Regions from separate parts of the Streptomyces sp. NPDC035033 genome, predicted to be linked through region 1. Evidence: riboswitches for the same ligand, from Rfam matches in the RefSeq annotation. Region 1 holds a riboswitch; each other region holds the start of a gene.
The links. Region 1 has a riboswitch for thiamine pyrophosphate ahead of thiC (phosphomethylpyrimidine synthase ThiC). Riboswitches for the same ligand answer to the same signal wherever they lie in the genome.

Region 1 (6,952 bases):
GGGCCTGAGCAGACGGAAGCCCGGGCGGACGGATGCCCGAGCGGCCTGAGCGGGGAGCCGTCGGCGGCCCGGATCCTCGGGGACGGACCCCCCGCTTCCCCTAGGGGGCGGATCAGGGGAGAGCCCGGGCCCCGGGGGCCCCGCCGGCGGCCGGTGCCCGCCTAGCCTTGAGGTGTCCGGGGCGGAGGGTTCCGGGCGGGGAGTCGAGAGCGAGGGAGAGCACCATGGCGGTACAGGAGATTCTCGCGGGGCTGCCGTGGTGGGTGAAGTGGATCGCCATACCCGCCCTGGTCCTGCTGGTCTTCGGCGGAGTCATCACCAGCGTCCTCACCTTCGTGATCAGCCTGCTGTTCAAGGTGCTGCTGTTCGTCGCGCTCGTGGCCGGACTCATCTACGTCGTACGGAAGTTCGGCACCCCGTCGAAGTCCGACCGGGACTGGTAGCACAAGCTACTCATCGGTATTGGGCGTCTGCCGGGCGTTAGCCCGGCAGGGGGAACGCGCAGGTCGAAACAGGGTGGGGGGCGAGGACGAGCCACTAGAGTGGCAGATCTCCGCCGAGTCGGGGACTACGGGTGTAGATCTCCGGCAGACCAGCGGTTTCCCGCTCGTCCCTGAGGGGTCCGTCCGTCGGACCCCATCGGTGTCCCAGGCCTGGCGGGTGTGCGCGGGGGCGGCCCCCGCGAGCGGGTGCGGTGCATCCGTTGTCACGCCTGGGGGTGACCTTTGGCCATGGCTACGCAGACAGCTGCGCCGACCCTGATCGGCTCGGTGCAGCGGGCGCTGAGACTTCTGGAGGCGGTGGCCTCCCATGCGGACGGTGCCCCCGCCAAGCAGCTCGCCCGGGAGACGGGCCTTCCGCTGCCCACGACGTACCACCTTCTCCGCACCCTGACGCACGAGGGCTATCTGCTCCGCGACAAGGGTGCGTTCTATCTGGGCGAGGCGGCCACCCGGCTGGCCGGCGGCGGAGCTGTGCAGAATCGTCGCATCAAGATCGAGGACTCCCTCGCCCACTGGCGGGACGCGCTCGGCGTGCCGGTCTACTTCGCCCTCTACCGCGACGGCGAGATCGAACTGATCTCCGTCGCGGACACCCTCAACTCCCCCGCGGTGGAGGAGTGGGCCGACTTCCGGGAGACCGGTCACGCCCACGCGATCGGGCAGTGCCTGCTCAGCCAACTCGATCTGAGATCTCGTCAAGACCACCTTGACCGCCACCCGGTGGAAGCCATCACTCCGTACACGGTGCGTAACCGGCGGGTGCTTTTGGAGCGTTTGGGCGGTTTGGGGCGAATGGAGCCCCTGGTGGAGCGTCAGGAATATGCGCTCGGCACGGTTTGCGCGGCCATCCCCCTTACGGTGGGCTCCGCGGCGGCCACTCTGGCCATTTCCCTCCCGCTTCACCAGGAAGAACGGTTGCTCCCAGCAGTCGAGCGGCTACGTACGGAGATCGGGAGCCTCTTCAGTTCGCTCGCCTTCTCTATCAGTATCTGAAAAATCACTCCTTGTGATCCGCTAGCGCGTACAGCACGATTGCGTCAAGAGGGCCACGGGGGATCATTCCTGGCCGTTTCGGTCACAGCTTTCAGCAGCTGTGTTTACACAACTGCTCCATCTACTGCGGGGTACATGATGCGAGAGTCGGTTCAGGCCGAGGTCCTGATGAGCTTCCTCGTTTCGGAGGAGCTCTCCTTCAAGATCCCTGTCGAACTGCGATACGAGACCCGGGACCCCTACGCGGTGCGGATGACCTTCCACCTTCCCGGGGACGCGCCCGTGACCTGGGCGTTCGGCAGGGAGCTGCTGCTCGACGGGATCAACCGTCCGAGCGGCGACGGCGACGTGCACATCGCCCCGACCGACCCCGAGGGCCTGTCGGACGTCTCCATCCGGCTCCAGGTGGGCGCGGACCGCGCCCTGTTCCGCGCCAGCGCCCCGCCGCTCGTCGCCTTCCTCGACCGCACGGACAAGCTCGTCCCGCTCGGTCAGGAGCAGGCCCTGGGCGACTTCGAGGACAGCCTGGAGGCCGCGCTCGGCCGGATCCTCGCCGAGGAGAGCGCCGGACCGGCCTGACCCCGCGCCCCGCTCCGTACGACCGCCGACCGGGTGAACCGCTCCGCACGGCCACCGGGCCGAATGGCGTGATCCGTACGGCCTCCGGACCGGACGCCCCGACTCCGTACGCCCTCCGGGCGGAACGACCGGGCCCCGTACGCCCTCAGGGCGGAACGGCCCCGGACCCGTACGGCCTCTGGACCGGACGCCCCGACCCCGTACGCCCACAGGGCGGGACGACCCCGGACCCGTACGGCCGTCGGGCAGGACGCTCGGGTCCCGTACGGCCGTCGCGCGTCCGTCACTTCGCGCGGCGCCGCCGTCCGCCGCGGCCCGCCGGCCGGGCGCCGGCCTCCCCCGACGGGCGGTCGGCCGACACCACCAGTGCCGCGAGCGCCGTGGTGACCGGCACCGAGGCGACCAGGCCGATCGAACCCACCAGGGTCCGGACGATCTCCTCCGCCACCAGCTCGCTGTTGGCCACCGTCCCCACGCTGCTCTGCGCGATGGTGAAGAGCAGCAGCAGCGGCAGCGCGGCACCGGCGTAGGCCAGGACCAGGGTGTTGACCACCGAGGCGATGTGGTCGCGGCCGATCCGGATCCCGGCCCGGTAGAGCGCGCGCGGACCCATGCCCGGATCGGCCTGGTGCAGCTCCCAGACCGCCGAGGTCTGGGTCACCGTGACGTCGTCCAGGACACCGAGCGAACCGATGATCACACCGGCGAGCAGCAGGCCGGACATGTCGATCTCCGGGTAGAGACCGTGGATGAGCCCGGTGTAGTCGTCGGTGTTGCCGCTGAGCGAGGCCCAGCCGATGAAGAAGGACCCGAGCAGCCCGATCAGCAGCAGCGAGATCAGCGTGCCCAGGACCGCGACCGAGGTGCGGGCCGACAGGCCGTGGCACAGGTAGAGCGCGAGCAGCATGATCGCGCTCGACCCGACCACTGCCACGACCAGCGGATTCGAACCCTCCAGGATTGCGGGCAGGATGAAGAGCGTGAGCACCAGGAAGCTCACCGCGAGCGCGATCAGCGCCATCACGCCCCGCATCCGCCCGACGAGGACCACCGCGAGCGCGAAGATGGCGGCGAGGACCGCCATCGGCACCGTCCGGTCCACGTCCGTCACCGAGTACTGCAGGTCCTTCGGGGCGTCGGGGGCGTAGGCGACCACCACGCCCTGCCCCTCCTCCAGTTGGCGCGGGGCGTCCGGCTGCACGATCTCGGTGAAGGTCCGTCCCTTGTCCGGCCCGCTCGTCACCTCGACCGTCGCCTTCGCGCACTGCCCCTGCTGCGCGTCGACCGCCTCGCGGCCCTGCGGGGTGGTGGTGTCCCCGGTGGGCGGCACCTGCGCCGCGTTCACGTCCTTGCAGTCCACCCGCTCGACCGCCACGACCCGGCCCTGCTCGGTCTGCCGGTCGAAACCGACGCCGGTCCGCTGGTGCGCCGGGGCGCCGCCGGGCCAGAGCACCGCGAGCCCGACGAGGACGGCGGTGGCGAAGGGGATCAGGACCGCCGCGATGACTCTTCGCAGATGGCGGGAGACGGGCGCGGCGGGCCCGTGGCTGTGGCTGTGCCCGTGCCCGTGCCCGGCACCGTGTCCGGCGCCGTGGCCGTGCTCGGTGCCGTGCTCGTGGCCGTGCGGATCGGGGGACTGCTGCGGGGAAGTCACCGACCGATCATCGCAAGAACGGTGGGGGCCCACTGTTCAGCACGCCCGGAAGGGCGCTAGCGTGGTGGCACCTTTGCACACGCGGGAGCTCGGAGCACCGGGCTGAGAGGGCGCTGATCACCGTACGCGCGTACATGCCGTACGTACGGGAGGAGGCTGCGCCGACCGCCGAACCTGTTACCGGGTAATGCCGGCGTAGGGAGATTCGGTCTCATGACCATTCAGGACGCACGCACGCCTGCCTCCGACCAGAACGACTCGAACGGCGCGCGCACGCCGGGCTGGCACAAGGGGTACGTCGAGGGCTCGCGCCCCGACATCCGGGTGCCGGTCCGTCAGGTGCACCTCACCAACGGCAAGGACGTGACGCTGTACGACACGTCCGGCCCGTACACCGACCCCGCCGTCGACACCGACGTGCGCCGGGGTCTGCCCCCGCTGCGCGAGAACTGGATCATCGCGCGCGGCGACACCGAGGAGTACGCGGGCCGCCCGGTCCGCCCCGAGGACGACGGCATCAAGCACACCTCGCCGCGCGGCGGCGGGCTCAAGAACCTCGACGCGGTCTTCCCCGGCCGCCCGCGGCTGCCCCGCCGGGGCCGCGCCGGGCAGGCCGTGACCCAGCTCGCGTACGCCCGCCGGGGCGAGATCACCCCGGAGATGGAGTACGTGGCGATCCGGGAGAACGTCTCGCCGGAGGTCGTCCGCGAGGAGATCGCGGCGGGCCGAGCGGTGCTGCCGGCCAACGTCAACCACCCGGAGATCGAGCCGATGATCATCGGCAAGCGGTTCCTGGTGAAGGTCAACGCCAACATCGGCAACTCCGCCGTCACCTCCTCCATCGAGGAGGAGGTGGAGAAGATGACCTGGGCGACCCGCTGGGGCGCCGACACGGTCATGGACCTGTCCACCGGCCGCAACATCCACACCACCCGCGAGTGGGTGCTGCGCAACTCCCCCGTGCCGATCGGCACCGTGCCGCTCTACCAGGCCCTGGAGAAGGTCGACGGCAAGGCCGAGGAGCTGACCTGGGAGATCTACAAGGACACGGTCATCGAGCAGGCCGAGCAGGGCGTGGACTACATGACCGTGCACGCCGGCGTGCTCCTGCCGTACGTGCCGCTCACCGCGCGCCGCAAGACCGGCATCGTCTCGCGCGGCGGCTCGATCATGGCCGCCTGGTGCCTCGCCCACCACAAGGAGAACTTCCTCTACACGCACTTCGAGGAACTCTGCGAGATCCTGGCGGCGTACGACGTCACCTACTCGCTCGGCGACGGGCTGCGCCCCGGCTCGATCGCGGACGCCAACGACGACGCCCAGTTCGCGGAGCTGCGCACGCTCGGCGAGCTGAACACGATCGCCAAGCGCCACAACGTGCAGACGATGATCGAGGGCCCGGGCCACGTCCCGATGCACAAGATCAAGGAGAACATCGACCTCCAGCAGGAGATCTGCGAGGAGGCGCCGTTCTACACCCTCGGCCCGCTGACCACGGACGTGGCGCCCGCGTACGACCACATCACCTCCGGCATCGGCGCCGCGATGATCGCCTGGTGGGGCACGGCGATGCTCTGCTACGTCACGCCCAAGGAGCACCTGGGCCTGCCGAACCGCGACGACGTGAAGACCGGCGTCATCACGTACAAGATCGCGGCGCACGCGGCGGACCTGGCCAAGGGCCACCCGGGCGCCCAGGAGTGGGACGACGCGCTCTCCGACGCGCGCTTCGAGTTCCGCTGGGAGGACCAGTTCAACCTGGCCCTCGACCCGGACACCGCCCGCGAGTTCCACGACGAGACGCTGCCGGCGGAGCCCGCGAAGACCGCCCACTTCTGCTCGATGTGCGGTCCGAAGTTCTGCTCGATGAAGATCTCGCAGGACATCCGCCGTGAGCACGGCGGGGACCTGAAGGCGGACGAGATCGAGGCCGGCATGGCCGAGAAGTCCGCCGAGTTCGCCGCCTCCGGGAACAGGGTCTACCTGCCGCTGGCGGAGTAGCGGCCGCCCGCCGCACGCACCCCGGCCCGCGGTCCACGGGGGGATCGCGGGCCGGGGCGCGTCAGGGACCCGGGGGCGCCGGGTCGGTGGTGGCGGTGAGGGCGGCCTGGAGGAACGGGAGGATGCCGCGCTCCAGGAGGGCGTGGCGCCAGGCGGCGCGGGCGCGGGTGAGCTCGTCGTCGGGGGGACCGGTCTCGGCGGGGCTGTTGCGGAGGGCCGTCAGCAGGAGACCGACGCCGGCGCAGAGGAGGCCGGCGGCGGCGAGGGCACCGAAGACCAGTCCGGCGGTGAGCAGGGTGGTGCCGAGGGCGGCGTCCGGGGCGAGCAGCCGCACCACCGCGCCGACCAGCAGGAAGATGGCGGCGGCCGTGCCGGCGAGGACCGGGACGAGGACGGTGAGGACCGCGACGGCGCCCGGGGACTCGTCGGGAGCGGGGATCCGCGGGCGGTTGGACGCGGCGCGGTCCCGCTCGCGCACCTTGACGAAGTGCTCGTACTCGCTCGCCGCCGCCGCGGTGATCAGCGCCGTCGCGTTCAGCGCCATCACCCGGAGCTGGGCGGCCGTCAGCCGCTCCCCCGCTCCGGCGAGTTCCGGCCGTTCCTGTGCGGTGCGCAGTGCGTCGTCGAGGACGCGCTCGTACTCGGCGCGGTCCTCGGTCAGCAGGTGCGGAGCCACGTTCATGTGCATCCCCCGATGCTCGGTGGGCCGGGACCGGCCGTGGAGCACGGCGGTCCGGGCGGAAGCGGAGGAGAGCCTGCCTACCTGGGGAGACCGATGGTAGGGCCGTGACCGTCCGTGCTGACAGGGGGTTTCCGGAATTCGCCCGGCCCGGCTGCGCGGAGTGAGGGTCAGCTCGCCAGGGGGAGTTGGACCACCAGCAGCGTCCCGGCCATGGTCACGCCGCCGTCCATGGCGATGGCGAGCCCGTCGGCGTAGACGTGCGGACCGTCGACGGCCGGGCGGGAGTCCTCCTCGCCGTCCTCCGTGCCGACCTGGCCGAGGAGGTACGGGATCGGGCTGTGGCCGTGCACGATCCGGGAGCCGCCGTAGGTGCCGAGCAGCTCCTGGACGGCCTGCGGGCCGGCCTCGTCGCGGAAGGCGAAGCGCTTGGTGAACTTCCGGAAGAGGTCCCAGACCTCGTCGGCGTCGTTGCGCCGGATGATCTCGTGGACCGTCTCGTTGACGTCCTCGATGGTCTCGCCGTACTCCAGGTACGCGGTG
Region 2 (6,952 bases), on a different contig from region 1:
GAGGGCAATATCGCGCGCGCCGTGACGGGTGAGAAGATCGGCACGCTCGTGAGCGACCAGGGCACCCGGGCCTGAGCCCGACCCCAACCGGGAACCGCCCCGTACGGGGCTGGACGACAGCCCTGCCGGTCGTACACCGTGCAGGACACAACGCGACGACACGCAGGAGCAAGTGGTGATCGAAGAGACCCTCCTCGAGGCCGAGGAGAAGATGGAGAAGGCCGTCGTGGTCGCCAAGGAGGACTTCGCCGCGATCCGCACCGGCCGTGCGCACCCGGCGATGTTCAACAAGATCGTGGCCGACTACTACGGTGCCCTCACCCCCATCAACCAGCTGGCCTCGTTCTCGGTGCCGGAGCCGCGCATGGCCGTGGTGACCCCGTTCGACAAGAGCGCGCTGCGCAACATCGAGCAGGCCATCCGCGACTCGGACCTCGGCGTCAACCCGAGCAACGACGGCAACATCATCCGTGTGGTCTTCCCGGAGCTGACCGAGGAGCGCCGCCGCGACTACATCAAGGTCGCCAAGGGCAAGGCCGAGGACTCCAAGATCTCGATCCGCTCGGTGCGCCGCAAGGCCAAGGAGTCCATCGACAAGCTCGTCAAGGACGGCGAGGTCGGCGAGGACGAGGGCCGCCGCGCGGAGAAGGAGCTCGACGACACCACCGCGAAGTACGTCGCGCAGGTCGACGAGCTGCTGAAGCACAAGGAAGCCGAGCTCCTCGAGGTCTGATGAACGACTCATCCTGGGGGGCGCCGGCGGCCGGTTCAGGTCTCGGCGGACCCGACCAGGGGCCTGCCCCGGCGGGTCCCGCCCACGATCGGCACCAGGCGGCGCAGACTCGCCCCATGCCCATCGTGCCCGACGTACCCGCCGGCGGATTCCAGGACGGACACGGACGGGGGGCCGCCCAGCCGGGCGGTCCCCTGTTCCGTGACGAGACCCCGCACGAGCACCCGCAGGAGCCCATGCCCGGCCCCGTCCCGCCTCCTCCGCCGTCCCCGGCCCCCGCGCCGCGGCAGAAGAAGAGCGCGGGCCGGGACCTGGGCGCGGCCATAGGGGTCGGCGTCGGTCTCGGAGCCGTGATCATCGCGTCGCTGTTCATCTGGAAGCCGGCGTTCGTCGGCGTGGTGGCGGTCGCCGTGGTCGTCGGCCTGTGGGAGCTGACCTCCCGGCTCCAGGAGCGCAAGGCGATCAAGGCGCCGCTGGTGCCGCTCGCGGTCGGCGGCGCGGCGATGGTCGTCGCCGGGTACGTGCGCGGCCCCGAGGGCGCCTGGGTCGCGATGGCCCTGACGGCGCTCGCGGTGCTCGTCTGGCGGATGACGGAACCCCCCGAGGGGTACCTGAAGGACGTCACGGCGGGCGTCTTCGCCGCCTTCTACGTGCCCTTCCTGGCGACCTTCGTGGTGCTGCTGCTCACCGCGGACGACGGGCCGTGGCGGGTGCTGACCTTCCTGCTGCTCACGGTGGTCAGCGACACCGGGGCGTACGCGGTCGGCTGGCGGTTCGGCAAGCACAAGCTGGCGCCGCGGATCAGCCCCGGCAAGACCCGCGAGGGCCTGTTCGGCGCGGTGGCCTTCGCGATGGCGGCCGGCGCGCTGTGCATGCAGTTCCTCATCGACGGCGGCACCTGGTGGCAGGGCCTGCTCCTCGGCCTGGCGGTGGCGGCGAGCGCGACGCTCGGCGACCTCGGCGAGTCGATGATCAAGCGGGACCTCGGCATCAAGGACATGGGCACCCTGCTCCCCGGCCACGGCGGCATCATGGACCGGCTGGACTCGCTGCTGCCGACGGCGCCGGTGGTGTGGCTGTTGCTGGCGCTGTTCGTGGGCACGGGCTGACCGGCCGGGTGGTGGGTCCTGTTCGGCGGGGCCTGCTTCCCGGCCGCGGTGCCACGCGGCGGAGTCGCACGTCGGTACAGCATGGACCGGCTGGACTCGCTGTTGCCGACGGCGCCGGTGGTGTGGCTGCTGCCGGCGCTGTTCGTGGGCACGGGCCGAGCGGTTCGCCGCTGGCGCTCTTCGTCGGAACGGGTTGACGCGCAGCGGGTACTCTGGAAGGGCTCGGGACGTGCGTCCCGGGCCCTTTCGTCGTCCTCGCCGCCGCGGGGACGGTCCAGTGAGGTCGCTCCGGCACCGCCCTGCCGTGCTCCCCGCCGTCGCGGGACGTCCGACCTCGTGCCTGTTTGAGGAGAGACGCCGTCGTGGCTCGTCCGCTGCCCGGAGAACTCACTTTCGTCGCCCCGCGCGGAGCCAAGAAGCCGCCGCGGCACCTCGCCGACCTGTCGCCCGCCGAGCGGAAGGAGGCCGTCGCCGCGATCGGCGAGAAGCCGTTCCGCGCCAAGCAGCTGTCGACGCACTACTTCTCGCGGTACGCGCACGACCCCGCCGCGTGGACGGACATCCCGGCCGCCTCGCGGGAGAAGCTGGCCGGGGAGCTGCTGCCCGACCTGATGTCGGTGGTGCGGCACATCTCGTGCGACGACGACACCACCCGCAAGACGCTGTGGCGGCTGCACGACGGCACGCTCGTCGAGTCGGTGCTCATGCGCTACCCGGACCGGGTGACCATGTGCATCTCCTCGCAGGCCGGCTGCGGCATGAACTGCCCGTTCTGCGCCACCGGCCAGGCCGGCCTCGACCGGAACCTGTCGACCGCCGAGATCGTGCACCAGATCGTCGACGGCATGCGCGCCCTGCGCGACGGCGAGGTGCCCGGCGGACCGGCGCGCCTGTCGAACATCGTCTTCATGGGCATGGGCGAGCCGCTCGCCAACTACAAGCGGGTCGTCGGCGCCATCCGCCGGCTGACCGACCCCGAGCCCGACGGCCTCGGCCTGTCGCAGCGCGGCATCACCGTCTCCACCGTGGGCCTCGTGCCGGCCATGCTGCGCTTCGCCGACGAGGGCTTCAAGTGCCGGCTCGCGGTCTCCCTGCACGCCCCCGACGACGAGCTGCGGGACACGCTGGTGCCGGTGAACACCCGCTGGAAGGTCCGGGAGGTGCTGGACGCGGCCTGGGAGTACGCCGAGAAGTCCGGGCGCCGGATCTCCATCGAGTACGCCCTCATCCGGGACATCAACGACCAGGCGTGGCGCGGCGACCTGCTGGGCAAGCTGCTCAAGGGCAAGCGGGTGCACGTCAACCTGATCCCGCTGAACCCGACGCCGGGCTCGAAGTGGACCGCCTCCCGGCCGGAGGACGAGAAGGCGTTCGTCGAGGCCATCGCCCGGCACGGCGTGCCGGTGACCGTCCGGGACACCCGGGGCCAGGAGATCGACGGCGCCTGTGGACAGCTCGCCGCCGCCGAACGCTGACCTTGTACCCTGTGCTCGAACACATCTGCATATTCCGACAGGGGAGCGCCACAGCGCTGAGAGTGCGGTGACCGTAGACCGCAGACCCTCTGAACCTCGCCCAGGTCATTCTGGGTAGGAAGTTCGGTCGTACCTCGAGCTGTTGCGCCCTGCCCGCGTCCGGTCCCCGGTCGCGGGCGGGGCCGCGTCTCTTCCTGGTCCCACCCAGGAGGACCACACATGCACACCCAGAAGGCCGCCGCCGCCGCGCTGGCCGCGGCGCTCGGCGTCACGGCCCTGACCGCCTGCTCCACGGAGGACGCCCGCGAGGCCGCGGGCAAGTCCGGCGGGCCCGCGCCGAAGACCGTGACCCTCGTCAGCCACGACTCCTTCAACGCCTCCAAGGAGGTGCTGGCCGAGTTCACGGAGCGGACCGGCTTCACCGTGAAGGTGCTGAAGGCCGGCGACGCGGGCGAGGCCGTCAACAAGGAGATCCTCACCAAGGGCTCCCCGCAGGGCGACGTCTTCTTCGGCGTCGACAACACCCTGCTCTCCCGCGCCGTCGACAACGGCATCTTCGTGGAGTACGAGGCGAAGGGCGCCGACCGGATCCCGGACGCCTTCAAGCTCGACGAGCGGGTCACCCCGATCGACACCGGCGACATCTGCGTCAACTACGACAAGAAGTACTTCGCCGACAAGAAGCTGGCGCCGCCGCAGACCTTCGACGACCTGGCGAAGCCGGAGTACAAGGACCTCCTCGTGGTGGAGAACCCCGAGCGGTCCTCCCCGGGCCTCGGCTTCCTCCTCGGCACGATCGCGGAGTACGGCGACGAGGGCTGGCAGGACTACTGGTCGAAGCTGAAGGCCAACGGCGTGAAGACCGTCGACAGCTGGGAGCTCGCCTACAACCAGGAGTTCTCCGGCTCGGCCGGCGGCAAGGAGGCCAAGGGCGACCGCCCGCTGGTCGTCTCCTACGCCTCCAGCCCGCCGGTCGAGGTGCTGTACGCGGACCCGCGGCCGAAGGAGGCGCCCACCGGGGTGTCCGCCGGCACCTGCTTCCGGCAGATCGAGTTCGCGGGGCTGCTGAACGGGACGAAGAACCCCGAGGGCGGCAAGGCACTGATCGACTTCCTGATCTCGAAGAAGTTCCAGGACGACATGCCGCTCCAGATGTTCGTGAACCCGGTGGCGGAGGACGCGGCCCTGCCGGAGCTGTTCACGCGGCACGGCGTGGTGATCGAGAAGCCGGAGACGATGGCGCCGGAGAAGATCGCCGAGAAGCGCGAGGCGTGGATCCAGCAGTGGTCGTCGCTCCTCAGGTGACGCGCGACCGGCGGGGGAGCGCGGCGCGGCTGGGCCTGATGGTCCTGCCCGTCGCGTTCTTCGCCGTCTTCTTCGCCTGGCCCGTCGTGTCGATCGTCGACCGCGGGCTGCGGCCCGGCGGCGCCTGGGACCTCGGCGCGGTCGGGACGGTCCTGGGCCGGCCGGACATCCTCGACGTCCTCTGGTTCACGGTGTGGCAGGCGGCCGCCTCCACCGGGCTCACGCTCCTCGTGGCGCTGCCGGGGGCGTACGTCTTCGCCCGCTTCGCCTTCCCCGGGAAGCGGGCGCTGCGGGCCGTCGTCACCGTGCCGTTCGTGCTGCCGACCGTCCTCGTCGGCACCGCGTTCCTGGCGCTGGTGGGCCGGGGCGGGTTCACCGACGAGCTGTGGGGGCTGCGGCTCGACGAGACCGTGTGGGCGATCCTCCTCGCGCACGTGTTCTTCAACTACGCGGTCGTCGTGCGGACCGTCGGCGGGCTGTGGGCGCAGCTCGACCCGCGCCAGGAGGAGGCCGCCCGGGTGCTCGGCGCCTCGCGGTGGACGGCGTGGCGGACGGTGACGCTGCCGGCGCTGGTGCCGGCGGTGTCGGCGGCCGCGCTGATGGTCTTCCTCTTCACCTTCACCTCCTTCGGCGTCGTGCAGATCCTCGGCGGGGACGCGTACACGACGCTGGAGGCGGAGGTCTACCGGCAGACGGCCCGGCTGCTCGACCTGCGGACGGCCGCCGTGCTGACGCTGACGCAGTTCGCGGCGGTCGGCGCGATCCTCGCCGTGCAGGCCCGGACGGCCCGGCGGCGGGAGACCGCGCTGCGGCTCGTCTCCCCGGAGCAGACCGCGCGCAGGCCGCGCGGGGCCGGGCAGTGGGCGCTGCTCGGCGGGGTGCTGGCGTCGGTGGCGGTGCTGATCCTGCTGCCGCTGGGCGTGCTGGTGGAGCGTTCCTTCGCGACGCCGGAGGGGTACGGGCTCCGCTACTACCGGGCGCTCGGCACGCTCGACGAGGCCGGCACGTTCCTGGTGCCGCCGCTGGAGGCGGTCGGGAACTCGCTGCGGTACGCGGTCGCCGCCACGGCCATCGCCGTGGTGATCGGCGGGCTCGCGGCGGCGGCGCTCACCAGGCGCGCGGGACGGCTGGTGCGGGGCTTCGACGCGCTGCTGATGCTGCCGCTCGGGGTGTCGGCGGTGACCGTCGGCTTCGGCTTCCTCATCACCCTCGACGAGCCGCCGCTCGACCTGCGGGCCAGCTGGATCCTGGTGCCGCTCGCGCAGGCGCTGGTCGGCGTGCCGTTCGTCGTGCGGACGATGCTGCCGGTGCTGCGGGCGGTGGACCGGCGGCTGCGGGAGGCGGCGGCGGTCCTCGGGGCCTCGCCGTGGCGGGTGTGGCGGGAGGTGGACCTGCCGCTGGTGCGGCGGGCGCTGCTCATCGCGGCCGGGTTCGCCTTCGCGGTCTCGCTCGGCGAGTTCGGCGCGACCGTCTTCATCGCCCGGCCCGACAATCCGACGCTGCCGGTCGCCGTGGCACGGCTGCTGGGCCGGCCGGGGGAGCTCAACCACGGGCAGGCGATGGCCCTGTCGACGATTCTGATGGTGGTGTGCGCGGTCTCCCTGCTGCTCCTGGAGCGGCTGCGGACCGACCGGACCACCGGGGAGTTCTGATGCTGACCCTTGAGGGAGCGACGGTACGGTTCGGGGCGCGGGCGGTCCTCGACGCGGTGGACCTGGAGGTCGCCGAGCACGAGATCGTGTGCGTGCTCGGGCCGAGCGGGTCCGGCAAGTCGACGCTGCTGCGGGCGGTCGCCGGGCTCCAGGAGCTGGCCGCGGGGCGGGTGCTGCTCGCCGGCGCCGACCAGGCGGGGGTGCCGGTGCACCGGCGCGGGGTGGGGCTGATGTTCCAGGACCACCAGCTGTTCCCGCAGCGGGACGTCGCCGGGAACGTGGCCTTCGGGCCGCGGATGCGCGGCGTGCCGAAGGAGGAGCGGGCCGCGCGGGTCGAGGAGCTCCTCGGCCTGGTCGGACTGCCGGGCGCGGGGCGGCGGTCGGTCGCCGCGCTGTCGGGCGGCGAGCAGCAGCGGGTGGCGCTGGCCCGGGCGCTGGCGCCCCGGCCGCGGCTGCTGATGCTGGACGAGCCGCTGGGGCAGCTGGACCGGGGGCTGCGCGAACGGCTCGTGGTGGAGCTGCGGGCGCTCTTCGGGCGGCTCGGCACGACGGTCCTGGCGGTCACCCACGACCAGGGCGAGGCCTTCGCGCTGGCGGACCGGGTGGTGGTCATGCGGGACGGGCGGATCGTGCGGTCCGGCACGCCGGTGGAGGTGTGGCAGCGGCCGGGCTCGGAGT
Region 3 (6,952 bases), on a different contig from region 1:
GGTGGCCCAGCCGCGCGGGTTGGCGACGAAGACCTGGACCGTCTCGGCGCCCAGCTCGCGGGCGTAGCCGAGGCCGACGGTGGCGAGACCGCCGGCCACGGGGACGTGGCCGCCGACGGGGTTGCGCATGGGTGTCTCAGATTCCCTTGATGGTGATGGCGACGGCGGAGCCCTCGGGGGCGGTCTCGCCGCCCTCGACGGACTGGCCCGTGACCTCGTCGCCGAGGAAGGGGAACTTCTTCTCCACCTTCACCTCGAAGCCGGCGGCCTCCAGTGCCTCGCGGGCCTCGTCGGTCGACATGCCGACGACGTCCGGCACCTCGACCTGCCGCGGCCCCTTGGAGACGGTCAGCGTGATCGCGTCGCCCTTCGCGGCCCGGCTGCCCTCCGCGAGCGACTGGGCGGCGACCGAGCCGGCGTCCTCGGGGGAGTGCACCCGCTCCGGCGCGACCGACACCTTGAGGCCGGCCTCCTGGAGGGCGGCGGTGGCGTCGGCGACGGTCTCGCCGGTGACGTCCGGGACGTCGACGGGGGCGCCCTTGCTGACCACGAGCGCCACGGCCGAGTCCGGGGCCCGCTCGGTGCCCGGCTCCGGGTCGGAGCCGATCACCGCGCCCTGGGCGACGGTCGCGCTGAAGACGGTGGTGACCACACCGGGGGCGAGGCCCTCCTCCGTGAGGATCCGCCGGGCCTCGGCGAGCGGCTTGCCCTTCAGGTTGGGCACCTTCACGATCTCCGGGCCGCGGGAGAGGGTGAGGGTGACGGTGGCGCCGCCGCGGACCCGCTCGCCGGGAGCCGGGTCGACGGCCATCACGGTGCCGCGCTCGTACACGTCGCTGAAGGCGCGCTTCGTCGTGCCCAGCTCCAGGCCGGCGTCGGCGAGCCGCTTCGCCGCCGTCGCCTCGGGCTGGCCGAGGACGGCGGGGACGCGGGTGAACTGTCCGGCGCCGACGTACCAGACGCCGCCGCCGATGCCCAGGAGGAGCAGGACGCCGAGGACGATCAGGAGCGGACCGCGCGGGGCCGGGCGGCGCGGCCGGGCCGGCGGGGCCCCGGGGGACGCGAGCCGGCTGGTGTGCTGCACCGCCTGCGGATCGGTGACCTCGCGCGCGGGCACCGGGCGGGCGATCACGCTGGTGCGGTCCTCGCCGGTGTCCCGCTGCTCGGCCCGCGCCCCCGGCGGCACCGCGTCGAGCTGGGCGTCGGTGAGGGCCGCGCGGGTCTCCCGGGCCAGGGCGAGCAGCGCCACCGCGTCCTCCGGGCGGGCCCCGGGGTCGCGGGCGGTCGCGGCGGCCACCAGCTCGTCCAGCTCCGGCGGCAGCCCGGGGACGGCCGCGGACGGGGCCGGCACGTCGGTGTTCAGGTGCCGGTAGAGGACCTGGGCGGGGGTGTCGCCGGAGTGCGGCTTGGCGCCCGTCAGCATCTCGTACAGGACGACGCCGCAGGCGTACACGTCGGCCCGGGTGTCGGCGGTGCCGTGCTCGATCTGCTCGGGGGCGAGGTACGAGACGGTGCCGAGGACCGCGCCGGTGGTGGCCGTCGCCGAGCCCACGGCCCGGACGAGACCGAAGTCGGCGACCTTGACCCGGCCGTCGTCCCCTATCAGCACGTTCTCCGGCTTCATGTCCCGGTGCACGAACCCGGCCCGGTGCGCGGCGCCGAGCGCGGCGAGCACCGGCTCCAGGACGTCCAGCGCGGCGCGGGGCTGGAGCGCGCCGCGCTCGCGGAGCACGTCGCGCAGGGTGCAGCCGGAGACGTACTCCATCGCCAGGTAGACGTACGCGCCCTCGGCGCCCTGGTCGAAGACCCCGACCACGTTCGGGTGGGCGAGGCGGGCGACCGACTTCGCCTCGCGGATGAACCGCTCGACGAAGGCGGCGTCGGCCGCCAGGTCGGGATGCATCACCTTGAGCGCGAGGACGCGGTCGAGGCGGGTGTCGACGGCCCGGTAGACCGTGGCCATCCCGCCGACGGCGATGCGCGCGTCCACGCGGTAGCGGCCGTCGAGCAGCCGACCGACGAGGGGGTCCTGAAGGGTCGTGTCCACGGCGTCGAGTCTACGAGCCGGTAGGGACACGGCCCGCCCGCCGGGTCCCGACCGCAGCACGCCTGTGACGTACCCCGCGCCCCGCCGGGGTCAGAAGGCGGGGCGTTCCGGGTCCAGCCGGGCGCGGCCCTCCGCCGGGGAGGAAGCCTCCGCGAAGTGGCGGCGGGGGATGCGGCCCGCGCGGCGGGCGAGGCGGCCCGCCTCGACCGCGTGGCGCATCGCCGAGGCCATCAGGACCGGCTCCTGCGCACGGGTCACCGCCGAGGCCAGCATCACCGCCGCGCAGCCCAGCTCCATCGCGAGCGCCGCGTCCGAGGCCGTGCCCGCGCCGGCGTCGAGGATCACCGGGACGCCGGCCTTCTCCACGATCAGCTCGAAGTTGTGCGGGTTGCGGATGCCGAGGCCGGAGCCGATGGGGGAGCCCAGCGGCATGATCGCGGCGCAGCCGACGTCCTCCAGCCTCCGGGCGAGGACCGGGTCGTCGTTGGTGTACGGCAGGACGGTGAAGCCGTCGTCCACCAGGGTCTCCGCCGCGTCGAGCAGCTCCACCGCGTCGGGGAGGAGGGTCCGCTCGTCCGCGACCACCTCCAGCTTGACCCAGTCCGTGCCCAGCGCCTCCCGCGCGAGGCGGGCCGTGAGGACGGCCTCGCCGGCGGTGTGGCAGCCCGCCGTGTTCGGCAGGACGCGGATGCCGAGCCGGTCCAGGACGGAGAGGACCGAGCCCTGCACGGTGGGGTCGAGGCGGCGCATGGCGACCGTGGTGAGCTCGGTGCCGCTGGCCACCAGGGCGCGCTCCAGGACGTCCAGGCTGGGGGCGCCGCCGGTGCCCATGACGAGGCGGGAGGAGAACTCCGCACCGCCGAGGACGAACACGTCGTCGGACATCGTGCTCAGCCCCCCTGCACCGCGGTCAGGACCTCGACCCGGTCGCCGTCGGCGAGCGCCGTCGTCGCCCACTCGCCGCGCGGCACCACCGTCTCGTTGACGGCGGCGGCCACGCCGGAGGGGGCGGTGGTGAGGGAGGCGACCAGGGAGGCCAGGGAGACGGGGCCGGCGAGCGTGCGCGGCTCGCCGTTCACGGACACGTTCATGCGGGCTGCTCCTGGGGTGCGGACAGGACGGTGGGGAAGCGGCGGGGGGAGAAGGGGCGCGCCTCGTCGGGGAGGAGGCCGGTGGTCAGCGCCTCCGCCATGACGTCGCCGGTGACGGGGGTCAGGAGGACCCCGTTGCGGTAGTGGCCGGTGGCCAGGTGGAGGCCGGGCAGGGCGCTCGGCCCGAGCAGCGGCGCGTTGTCGGGGGAGCCGGGGCGCAGCCCGGCCAGGGTCTCGGTGAGCGGCAGCTCGGTGAGGCCGGGGACCAGCTCGTGGGCGTCGCGCAGCAGCTCGTACACCCCGCCCGCGGTCACCGTGGTGTCCCAGCCCAGCTCCTCGCTGGTGGCGCCGACGACCAGCTCGCCGTTCTCGCGCGGCACGAGGTAGACGTGGCTGCCGCGGACCACGGCCCGGACGGTGCGGGAGAGGAAGGGGGCGTACGGGGCGGGGATCCGCAGCCGCAGGACCTGGCCCTTCACCGGGCGGACCGGCGGCAGGACCGCCGCGGGCACGCCCGCGAGCCGGCCGCTGAGGCTGCCCGCGGCGAGGACGGTCTGGCCGGCGGCCAGCTCCGTGCCGTCGCCGAGGACGACGCCGCGCGCCCGGTCGCCCGCCACCGCGAGCCGCGCGGCGAGGGCCCGGTGGAAGACCACCCCGGCCCGCTCGCAGGCCACGAGGAGCGCGGCGGCCAGCCGGCGCGGGTCCACCTGGTGGTCGCCGTCCACCCGGAGCCCGCCGCGCACCCCGGGCGCCAGCATGGGTTCGAGGCGGCGGCACTCGCGGCCGCTCAGCCACTCGGAGGCGAGCCCGCAGCGGGTCTGGAGGGCGTGCAGTTCCCGCAGGTGGGCCCGGTCGTCGGCGTCGAGCGCCACGGCCAGGGTGCCGCAGGCGCGGTAGCCGACGTCGAGGCCGGTGGCCTCCTCCAGCTCGGCGACGAAGGCGGGGTAGCGGGCGGCGGAGGCCAGGTTGAGCCCGAGGAGGGTCTCCTCGCCGTAGTGGAGTTCGGTGACGGCGGCGAGCATGCCGGCCGCGACCCGCGCGGCGCCGCCGCCCGGCTCGGGGTCGACGACCGCGACGGCCAGCCCGCGCAGGGCCGCCCGCCAGGCCGTGACCAGGCCGATGATGCCGCCCCCGACCACGAGGACGTCGGTGTGCGCACCGCTGTCGGCGCTCCCGGAAGAGCGCGTTCCGGTGCTGTCGGAAGAACGCATGGGCGTGACCGCCCCTCCCTTCGCCGGCATGACCCGGATCAGGTTCGTACGGTCGGAGGCCGGTCAGCCTCCCTCTCAGCCCGGTGCGTCCGGGCTCCCGCGAGTGGTGTGTGTGACCGCCACCCTAGCCGCCGTCGGCGGGGCGCCACAGAGGGCCTCCCTTCCTGACGGTATGTCAGATGCGTAAGGTGGACGGGTGAGCGAGCAGAAGCAGACCCAGCGGCACGTCGTGATCGTCGGCGCGGGCATGGCGGGCGTGCAGACCGCCGTCGCCCTGCGCGAGCAGGGCTTCGAGGGCCCCGTCACCCTCATCGGCGCCGAACCCCACCAGCCCTACGACCGGCCCCCGCTCTCCAAGGCGGTCCTCCTCGGCAAGGCCGAGCACTCCGCCTTCGACGTCGACTTCGCCTCCCTCGGCGTCGACCTCCGGCTCGGCCTGGACGTCACCGGACTGCGCCCGGCCGACCACGAACTGGACACCGAGGCGGGACCCGTCCCGTACGACGTCCTCGTCCTCGCCACCGGCGCCCACCCGCTCACCCTCCCCGGCTCCGAGGGCGTCCCCGGCGTCCACCTGCTGCGCACCCTCGACGACGCCGTCCGCCTCGGCCCCGTCCTGGAGAACCGGCACGCCGTCGTCGTGGTCGGCGCCGGCTGGATCGGCGCCGAGTTCGCCACCGCCGCCCGCGAGGCCGGCTGCGCCGTCACCGTCGTCGAGGCCTCGGCCCTGCCGCTGGCCGGCGCCCTGCCCGCCGAGGTCACCACCTCCATGGCCGGCTGGTACGCCGAGAGCGGCGCCGAACTCCTCACCCACGCGCGCGTGGACACCGTCCGGCCCGGCGCCGTCGTCCTCGCCGACGGCCGCGAACTGCCCGCCGACGCCGTCGTCGTCGGCATCGGCGCCCGCCCCGCCACCGACTGGCTCGCCGGCTCCGGCATCGCCCTCGACCCGAGCGGCGCCGTCACCGCCGACGACCGGCTGCGCACCTCCCTGCCCGACGTGTACGCGGTCGGCGACTGCGCCTCCTTCCCCTCCGCCCGCTACGGGGAGCGCCTCCTCGTCCACCACTGGGACAACGCCCTCCAGGGCCCCCGCACGGTCGCCGCCGACATCCTGGACGCCGCCCCGGAGCCGTACGACCCCGTGCCGTACTTCTGGTCCGAGCAGTTCGGCCGCTTCGTCCAGTACGCGGGCCACCACGCCGGCGCCGACGCGCTGGTCCGGCGCGGCGACCCGTCCGGCGCCTCCTGGTCGGTGCTCTGGCTGCGGGCCGGCGTGCCGGTGGCGCTGCTGGCCGTCGGCCGGCCCCGCGACCTCGCCCAGGGGCGCAGGCTCATCGAGGCCGGCACCCCCGTCGACCCCGAGCGCGCCGCCGACCCGGCCGTCCCGCTGAAGTCCGCCGCCCTCTAGCACCCCCGTACGGAGGCGGTGGGGACGGGTCCGACTACCGGCTGTCGGTCCCGGATGGCAGGCTTGTCCCGTGACCGAGATTGACGCAAACATCGATGCTCTCGTCCCCGCCTGGCTCTACCTCCCCGACATCGCGGAGATGCTCGACGTCGAGGTGACGCGTGTGCGGCAGCTGGTGAAGGAGGGCCAGCTGATCGCCGTGCGCCGCGGAGAGAACAACGCCCTCCAGGTGCCCGCCGCCTTCATCCAGGACGGCAAGGTGGTCAAGGGCCTCGCCGGCACCCTGACCCTCCTGAAGGACGACGGCTTCACCGACGAAGAGATGCTGGAGTGGCTCTTCACCCCGGACCCGACCCTGCCCGGCACCCCCGCGCAGGCCCTCGGCGAGAATCGCGGCACGGAGGTGAAGCGCCGCGCCCAGGCGCTCGCCGTCTGACGCACCGAACCACCACCGAGCCGGTGCCGCGGCGGTCCGCCGCCGCGCCACCGGCACCACCCGACGGGGGGAACCACCATGCCTACGCCTCGTGAGCGGCTCGCCGACGCCCGGCTCTACCTGTGCACCGACGCCCGGAAGCGCCAGGGCGACCTGCCCGCCTTCCTCGACGCCGTGCTCTCCTCCGGCGTCGACGTCGTCCAGCTCCGCGACAAGGGCATGGAGGCCGCCGAGGAGCTGGAGCACCTCGCCGTGTTCGCCGACGCCTGCCGCCGGCACGGCACGCTCCTCGCCGTGAACGACCGGGCCGACGTCGCCCACGCCATCGGCTCCGACGTCCTCCACCTCGGCCAGGGCGACCTGCCCGTCCCCGCCGCCCGCGCGATCCTCGGCGACGAGGTGCTGATCGGCCGTTCCTGTCACGCCGAGTCCGAGGTGGCCGCGGCCGCCGCCGAACCCGGCGTCGACTACTTCTGCACCGGCCCCTGCTGGCCCACCCCCACCAAGCCCGGCCGGTACGCCCCCGGCCTCGGCCTGGTGCGGTACGCGGCCGGACTCGCCCAGGACCGCCCCTGGTTCGCCATCGGCGGCATCGACGAGGGCAACCTCGACGAGGTGCTGGACGCCGGCGCCCGCCGGATCGTCGTGGTCCGCGCGATCACCGAGGCCGACGACCCGGCCGCGGCCACCGCCTCCCTCGCCAAGCGCGTCCGGGAGCGGGCCGGCGCCTGAGCCGGACGACGGGGACCGGGCGCG

Region 2: it holds a riboswitch for thiamine pyrophosphate, as region 1 does, so the genes downstream of both, AB0E83_RS10460 (thiamine ABC transporter substrate-binding protein) here and thiC (phosphomethylpyrimidine synthase ThiC) in region 1, are expected to answer to the same signal.
Region 3: it holds a riboswitch for thiamine pyrophosphate, as region 1 does, so the genes downstream of both, thiO (glycine oxidase ThiO) here and thiC (phosphomethylpyrimidine synthase ThiC) in region 1, are expected to answer to the same signal.

What each region holds. Positions count from the first base shown of each region.
Region 1 covers NZ_JBEZUZ010000001.1:77,445-84,396, reverse strand. The annotation lists gene AB0E83_RS00390 (DUF5326 family protein) at 225-443, shown strand; gene AB0E83_RS00385 (helix-turn-helix domain-containing protein) at 732-1,496, shown strand; gene AB0E83_RS00380 (SsgA family sporulation/cell division regulator) at 1,635-2,075, shown strand; gene AB0E83_RS00375 (YibE/F family protein) at 2,359-3,762, opposite strand; TPP riboswitch at 3,801-3,948, shown strand; gene thiC (phosphomethylpyrimidine synthase ThiC) at 3,943-5,730, shown strand; gene AB0E83_RS00365 (hypothetical protein) at 5,792-6,418, opposite strand; gene AB0E83_RS00360 (metallophosphoesterase) at 6,580-6,952, opposite strand, start outside.
Region 2 covers NZ_JBEZUZ010000017.1:88,775-95,726, reverse strand. The annotation lists gene pyrH (UMP kinase) at 1-75, shown strand, start outside; gene frr (ribosome recycling factor) at 176-733, shown strand; gene AB0E83_RS10470 (phosphatidate cytidylyltransferase) at 733-1,842, shown strand; gene rlmN (23S rRNA (adenine(2503)-C(2))-methyltransferase RlmN) at 2,205-3,317, shown strand; TPP riboswitch at 3,347-3,456, shown strand; gene AB0E83_RS10460 (thiamine ABC transporter substrate-binding protein) at 3,537-4,622, shown strand; gene AB0E83_RS10455 (iron ABC transporter permease) at 4,661-6,274, shown strand; gene AB0E83_RS10450 (ABC transporter ATP-binding protein) at 6,274-6,952, shown strand, end outside.
Region 3 covers NZ_JBEZUZ010000070.1:10,873-17,824, reverse strand. The annotation lists gene AB0E83_RS25095 (deoxyribonuclease IV) at 1-129, opposite strand, end outside; gene pknB (Stk1 family PASTA domain-containing Ser/Thr kinase) at 137-2,047, opposite strand; gene AB0E83_RS25085 (thiazole synthase) at 2,138-2,932, opposite strand; gene thiS (sulfur carrier protein ThiS) at 2,938-3,138, opposite strand; gene thiO (glycine oxidase ThiO) at 3,135-4,349, opposite strand; TPP riboswitch at 4,347-4,460, opposite strand; gene AB0E83_RS25070 (FAD-dependent oxidoreductase) at 4,546-5,760, shown strand; gene AB0E83_RS25065 (Rv2175c family DNA-binding protein) at 5,831-6,196, shown strand; gene thiE (thiamine phosphate synthase) at 6,275-6,928, shown strand.